One region of the Paenibacillus sp. FSL E2-0177 genome, then DNA from elsewhere that is predicted to be linked to it. Evidence: predicted binding sites of a transcription regulator. Region 1 holds the regulator's gene; each other region holds the start of a gene.

Region 1 (2,270 bases):
CTCAAAAAGAAATAGACCGCCCTCTCGCAAAGGAATGCGGTCTATTTCCTGACTAAACTTCCGAAGCCCCCGCCCTTAAAAGCGGCTACTGCACTGGGAGTCGTGTTTCCGCACGACTCTCTTTGCATTGTACGTTTTATCTACCCAAACTATACCACGATCAAAACCAAATAAAAAGTCACTCTTCCCCAAACAACAAAAAAAACGGCATTTCTGCCGTTTCTTTAGGATGGACTCTCAGGGGCTCGAACCCTGGACAAATAGATTAAGAGTCTACTGCTCTACCAACTGAGCTAAGAGTCCATATGATGTTTGGTGGAGCCAAGGGGGATCGAACCCCTGACCTCATCGCTGCCAGCGATGCGCTCTCCCAGCTGAGCTATGGCCCCAAACTGAAATTTCAGATGTATGTAATCACACATTTTTTAATTTTAGTTTGGTCGTAATTGAGTTGTTCCGATAAACTCAAGCGTCGTAGGCGACTTCTATATAATATAAAAAATCGCCCTCTATGTCAACACTTTTTTTAAAATTCATTTTTCCACTCAAATTCCCCGCTCAAAACTCAGAGGAAACAAACCAGTACAAGCACTCCTAACAGACCCTAGGATTGGCTGTAACGCCCTAACTGGACAAAACCCTATAATCCCTCTAATTCTCCCGTACTCTTGGACAGCAGCCCTTTGAGTTCCTTCATGAACATATTAATATCCTTGAACTGGCGATATACGGACGCAAAACGAACGTAAGCCACTTCATCTACTGGGTAGAGCTGCTCCATCACGAATTCACCAATCTGTTGGCTTTCCACTTCCGCAACGGCGATGCCGCGCAGAGATTTCTCAACCTCGGATACGATCTTTTCTAGACGTTCCACAGAAACCGGCCGTTTCTCACAAGCACGGATGAGACCGCGGAGTATTTTATCACGACTGAATTCCTCACGGCTGCCGTCTTTTTTAATTACAATGAGTGGCGTTTCTTCAATCATTTCAAAAGTAGTGAAACGTTTGCTGCAACGCTCACATTCACGCCTACGACGGATTGACTTATTTTCATTCGCTGGTCGCGAGTCCAGCACTTTAGTATTTGTGTGATCACAGTAAGGGCATTTCATAAGCTTCATCACTTCCTATTACATAATGGTATGGGTCCCGGCACGTTATAAATCCGGCTTTTGAACGGCTTTTTTATTATTTCCAGAAATCACCGTTTTTTTCTTGTAATGATAATGGCAAGTCCGGCACATAATACAGTTACCAACAGAGGAGGTGAACAGCAATGAGCCAAAGCAACAACTCCAATAACCTTGTAGCTCCAAATTCCCGCGGTGCCTTGGAACAACTTAAATACGAAGTTGCCCAAGAACTAGGAATCACGCTTTCCCCAGATGGTTACCAAGGCAATAAAACTTCTTATGAAAATGGTTCGATCGGTGGTTACATCACTAAACGTCTTGTAACCCTGGCAGAACAACAACTGGCAGGTCAATACAAATAACCTGACCAACATAAGCTTTTTGAAGAAGTATTAAACGACCTACAGGTCGTTTAATACTTCTTTTTATACATAACACGGTAGAAATTAAAATTCTTTGTAAATGTCCGTGTACTGATCATAGTAATAATTAACGCGCTGTACATAATGCCTGGTTTCACCAATGGGAATATCTTTAATGGTTGCATCTGTCCCATCCCAGATCCCTTCGTCCAACCAGCGTTGAACTTTTCCGGGTCCAGCATTATAGGCTGCGATAATTGCTGTACGTTTACCTTCGAACTGACGGGATAAAGTTGAAAGATACCATGTACCCAGTTCAATATTAGCCGAAGGCTCATGCTTGAGTTCTTCCATAGATACGTTTGGAAGCTTGGCCTTTTCCAGCGCCCACTTCGCGGTATCCGGCATAAGCTGCATCAGCCCTAGTGCGCCTTTTTTGGATTCTCGTCCAGTTTTGAAGTTCGTTTCTACACGAATAATCGCGGTTACAAGAAACGGGTCTATCTCATAAGTGATGCTGTGCTTGCGAATCTCATCTTTAAAATGGATGGGATAAAACCACGACATCCAGTTAGTACTCAGAAACAATATTGCCGTAAAACCCACAAATAGCAGAAGCAGTACTCTTTTTTTACGTAGCCATTTCATGATAAACCCAGCCTGTCCCAAAACACAGCAACCTGTTGCTCAGTGTACGCAAGATCGCCACTGTTGTCGATGATGTAGTCCGCTTTATTACGTTTCTGCTCAATATCCATCTGTGCATTCAA
Region 2 (2,270 bases), 290 kb from region 1:
GGTGAGCAGCAGGCAATATTTTTTGCGTAATTGCTGTACAAATAGATAATTGGTCGATTTTTTATTCTTCAGCTTGTGAGCTTCATCAATGATCAACATATCGTATTCATTTTCCAGCAAGATTTCCTTATGAGGATCTCGTTTGGCGGTATCCATCGATGCGACGACTATGGCGTTGCCCCAAGAATAGGCTTTTTTCTGAGCGACAGCAGTGATGCCAAATTTCGCATTCAGCTCACGAACCCATTGCAATACTAGAGAAGCAGGTACGAGAATAAGCACTTTGGAGACAAGACCGCGTACCAGATATTCTTTGAGCACCAGTCCTGCTTCAATGGTCTTGCCCAGTCCAACCTCATCTGCAAGAATCGCGCGGCCTGACATTTCGAACAGAACCTTATGCGCTGTATCCAGCTGATGGGGAAGTGGGGACAAGCCGGATAAATGCTTCATACATTGCAGCTCATCGAAGCTCGTTACTAGACCTGTTTCCTCTCCTTGTACGGCAAGCTTAGATAAACGGTAGTCTCCCCATGGGCCGCCCTTTTCCAATTTGAGCTCCAGATCTTGCAACCAATTCCGGTCAAAAGAAAGAGGAACAGGCAGTATTGGCGCGGGTGTTCCCCCTTGCTGGGGTAGAGAATTACGGAATAATTGCGTCATAATGCAGCCTCCTCAAGCTCGGATTTATATCACCATTCGTAAGAGTAGTATGCTCGTAAACGAGAGAATTCATAACCTCTTATTTTTCACGATAGCCTTTAAAAAAGAGAGCAAGAGCGAGAAAAAGCAACAACGTTTGCGATAATCCGGCAACTTGACTCTATTTTCGAATAAGACCTTCGATACAATATGTGGTATAGTTTAAAAGCTGACGCACACAATATATTGTGACAAAAGCTTGAAAATGTATTTTTTATAGAGTGCTTAGCTGGTATTTGTTATTGACAAGATGAGCTTCCTACATACACCTGTTAAGCAGTGGAGGATGGTAAGGGGGTTTTTGTTGTGGGCCCATACCTTGGACCGGAAACTAATATCTACTACACATGCGGGAGGTTTTTTTATTGAGTAAAGTGGAACGTAAGCAACGCCTTGAAGGGCTAAGTGAAAAAATATTTTTGGATCGTTATGCTTGGAAGGATGCAGACAGCAACAATGCTAAAGTAGGCGATGTTGTATTGGTGCTGACCAAAGATGATCCGAAGTTTCCAACTAAGGAAGTCGGAGAAATTGTGGAGCGCAGTGGTCGAATCGTAACTGTAAAGACACGCAGCGGTGAGTTTGTGAAATCGGATGTTGAAAAGTTGACCCTTAATATAGAAAAAACTCCTGAGGAAATGTGGGACCGTCTATCCACAGCGATGGCTTCTGTAGAGAAGACACCTGAGCTTCAAGCAGAATGGGCGGGCAAATTCCGTTCAATCCTAGATGATTGGAAGCTTGTGCCGGGTGGACGTATTGCGGCTGGTGCAGGTGCTAGTGAAGAATTAACATTGTTCAACTGTTATGTAATCCCTTCTCCAAAAGACAGCCGTGGCGGCATCATGCAGACATTGTCTGAAATGACGGAGATTATGGCCCGTGGTGGCGGTGTGGGCATTAACCTGTCTTCATTGCGTCCTCGTCGTGCGATTGTTAGAGGGGTTAATGGTTCATCCAGTGGTTCCGTATCTTGGGGCGGTTTGTTTAGTTATACTACGGGGCTTATTGAGCAAGGCGGCAGCCGTCGTGGCGCGCTCATGTTGATGATTAATGACTGGCATCCCGATGTTGAGGACTTCATTACCGTGAAGCAAACGATGGGCCAAGTCACTAATGCTAACCTTTCGGTATGTGTGAGCAATGGTTTTATGAAGGCTGTAAAAGAAGATCTGGACTGGGATCTCGTATTCCCGGATACAACCGATCCTGAATATAACGAAATGTGGGATGGCGATCTCGACAAGTGGAAAGCTGCCGGCAAAAACGTTATCCATTATCGCACCGTAAAAGCGCGTGACGTGTGGCGTACGATCATTGAATCGGCATGGAAATCTGCTGAGCCAGGCGTCGTGTTCATGGAATACTATAACCAGATGTCTAACAGCTGGTATTTCAACCCGATTATTTGTACGAATCCTTGTGGAGAGCAAGGCCTGCCAGGCTGGGGAGTCTGCAATCTGTCTGCGGTGAACCTGTCCAAGTTCTACGATGAGAAAAATCATGATGTAGATTGGGAAGATCTTGCGACTACAACCCGTTATTCGGTCCGTTTTCTGGACAATGTA
Region 3 (2,270 bases), 690 kb from region 1:
TTTTGAGTCTTGTTTTTTCGTCAGCGTTGATTTTCTTGCTGTCGAGGAATTCCAGAACGTCCCAGCCAAAAATATTGTAATAGGCTGCTCCTGATCCTTTACGTTGACCCATCTGATCTGCATAGGAGAAGCCGTCTTCCATCAGCTTGAGTACAGGTATAATTCCCTTCGCAGCATCCTCAACACCCTTGATAGTTTCACCACGGGAGCGTAGCTTGGATAGGTTAACGGCCACACCGCCACCGATCTTCGACAACTGCATGCAGGTATTCAGCACATAGTTGATGGAATTGAGCGAGTCGTCCATTTCGATTAGGAAGCAGGAGACGAGCTCACCACGCCGGCTCTTACCGGCATTTAAGAAGGTTGGTGTCGCAGGTTGCAGGCGCTGTTCCATCATCGAACGGGCAAGTACCCCCGCAGTATCGGCGTTGCCGCGTCCCAGGTGAAGGGCGACTGCCGCCACACGGTCCGGATAATGCTCCAGATATTGTTTGCGGTCATTGGTTTTTACAGCGTAATCCGTGTAGAATTTCGAAGCTGCCATATAAGATGGAAAACTGAAGTTGTAGGCATGGGTAATCTGGTAGACTTCTTCAATTTCCGCCGTGCTGTACTGTTCGTAAAAATTCTCGTAGAAATCCTGTTCAATCATATAATCAACCTTGGCTTTTGTATTCGCAAAAACCAGACTCCGCCGCTCTACATCCCGCATAAATTCGGCTACTGCCTCAAGATCTTTGTCTAGCTGAAAGAAGCCACTTTCGTCTCTCTTCATCAACATGTTGTTTAATTCAATATGCCGCAACCCGGCTCACCTCCTGTTTAATCCGTTCTACATCGCCAAATGTACCCGATAACTCAAATTTACCGATAACGGGCACGTTATACCGATCTGCAATCAAGTCCGCGCTGTGCGCGAACAGCTCGCCCCAGTTCTTATTGCCGCTGGCGGCGATGCCCTTCAGATTGGCATTATTGTTCTTCAAGAAAGTAGACACCTTTTCTGGAATCTGTCCAAAGCCGGTGGTATATGTAATAAGCACATAGGGCTCATCAATCGTCATATGCTCCTCAATCTGCACAGCCGGCAACTTAAGTTTGCTGATGAAGCGTCTGACATTTCCTGTTTTTGAATCATACGCGACTAGCATGGTGTCTGTCCCCCTGTAAATATTAAAAACTATTGAAAATAGTATGAAAACTGAATGGATAAGCTATAAATTCTGAAAAATCGTATCTATACTATATTTAGTGTGCGTTGTTTATTTTAATTACTATATGTTGAAAAGTCAATATGGGAACAGCAGTCTTAATAGCTGGGAAAGTGTCTCGTAAGCGGTTTTTTGGTAGACTTTTAGGGCAGAAAGACCGGAGTATTAGCATTTTGCTAGTTTAAAAATAAAAATAAAAAAATTGCAGGAATAAGGGTGATACTTAGGGATGCTGCTGAGGGTGATGGCAAGCCAATAAATCTGTAAGGAACAGAGCCTGCTCCTTGCAGATTTATTGGCTTTATTTTTGCGAAGTGGGATTATTCTTAATAATCTCTTGATCTCAAGAACGGTTGTTCACTCCGAGGCTTCGGTCAGATGGTGAATCTGCTTTAAGTTGCTGCATGTATTCCCTGGGGGAAATTCCGGTTACCTTTTTGAAAACTTTACTGAAATAGAAGGCACTCTCATATCCCAGCTTCTGTGAGATTTCGTAGATGCGACCTTCCCCACGTGCCATCATTTCTTTGGCTGTCGTGATTTTGATCTCCGTGATATATTCCACATAGTTGACCTTGGCAACCTTGGAGAAAAGGTGGCTTAGATAGTTGGGACTGAAATTGAAGACATCAGCCACTTGATTGAGCGAGAGCTTAGTTCCGAGATTTCGTTTAATATACTCTTGGACATTTTTGACGAGCTGCTCCTTGTAGCTTTGTCTGCGGGTAGAGAGGATGTCTGAGCAACCGTCCCGGAACTGGATCAGCCAGCCAGCGATCTCTTCAATCGTATGCATCTGGTAGATAGCCCGGTAGCCCTCCGGTTCATTTTCGAAAATTTGTTCCACAATGTTCTCACCGTCTGCGAGCAGTGAAGTGGCCATGTACAGAATGTTGCAGGCGGCATCAGTGGCGGGAACCAGCAGGTCGGCCCGGCCGTCGAAGATTTCGATCATTTTGGAGATAATGGCGTATAAAGCTTGGGTATCCATTTCTTCAAAAGCACGGCGGATCTCTGTACGCAATTCGGAGAAATCAAACAACAGATGATCCTGCT

The links. The regulator NrdR, encoded in region 1, represses ribonucleotide reductase genes. The targets are predictions, from matches to a motif close to AACACNATATATNGTGTT.
Region 2: the regulator NrdR is predicted to act here: its motif matches at 878-895, upstream of MHI25_RS11435 (adenosylcobalamin-dependent ribonucleoside-diphosphate reductase).
Region 3: the regulator NrdR is predicted to act here: its motif matches at 1,242-1,259, upstream of nrdI (class Ib ribonucleoside-diphosphate reductase assembly flavoprotein NrdI).

The regions. Positions count from the first base shown of each region.
Region 1 covers NZ_CP150307.1:2,287,947-2,290,216, reverse strand. Annotated here, with positions in the region: tRNA gene MHI25_RS10125 (tRNA-Lys) at 231-303, opposite strand; tRNA gene MHI25_RS10120 (tRNA-Ala) at 314-389, opposite strand; gene nrdR (transcriptional regulator NrdR) at 641-1,117, opposite strand; gene MHI25_RS10110 (alpha/beta-type small acid-soluble spore protein) at 1,282-1,500, shown strand; gene MHI25_RS10105 (lytic transglycosylase domain-containing protein) at 1,585-2,148, opposite strand; gene coaE (dephospho-CoA kinase) at 2,145-2,270, opposite strand, start outside.
Region 2 covers NZ_CP150307.1:2,580,260-2,582,529, forward strand. Annotated here, with positions in the region: gene MHI25_RS11430 (SNF2-related protein) at 1-663, opposite strand, end outside; gene MHI25_RS11435 (adenosylcobalamin-dependent ribonucleoside-diphosphate reductase) at 1,050-2,270, shown strand, end outside.
Region 3 covers NZ_CP150307.1:1,601,666-1,603,935, forward strand. Annotated here, with positions in the region: gene nrdE (class 1b ribonucleoside-diphosphate reductase subunit alpha) at 1-808, opposite strand, end outside; gene nrdI (class Ib ribonucleoside-diphosphate reductase assembly flavoprotein NrdI) at 795-1,154, opposite strand; gene MHI25_RS07200 (helix-turn-helix domain-containing protein) at 1,558-2,270, opposite strand, start outside.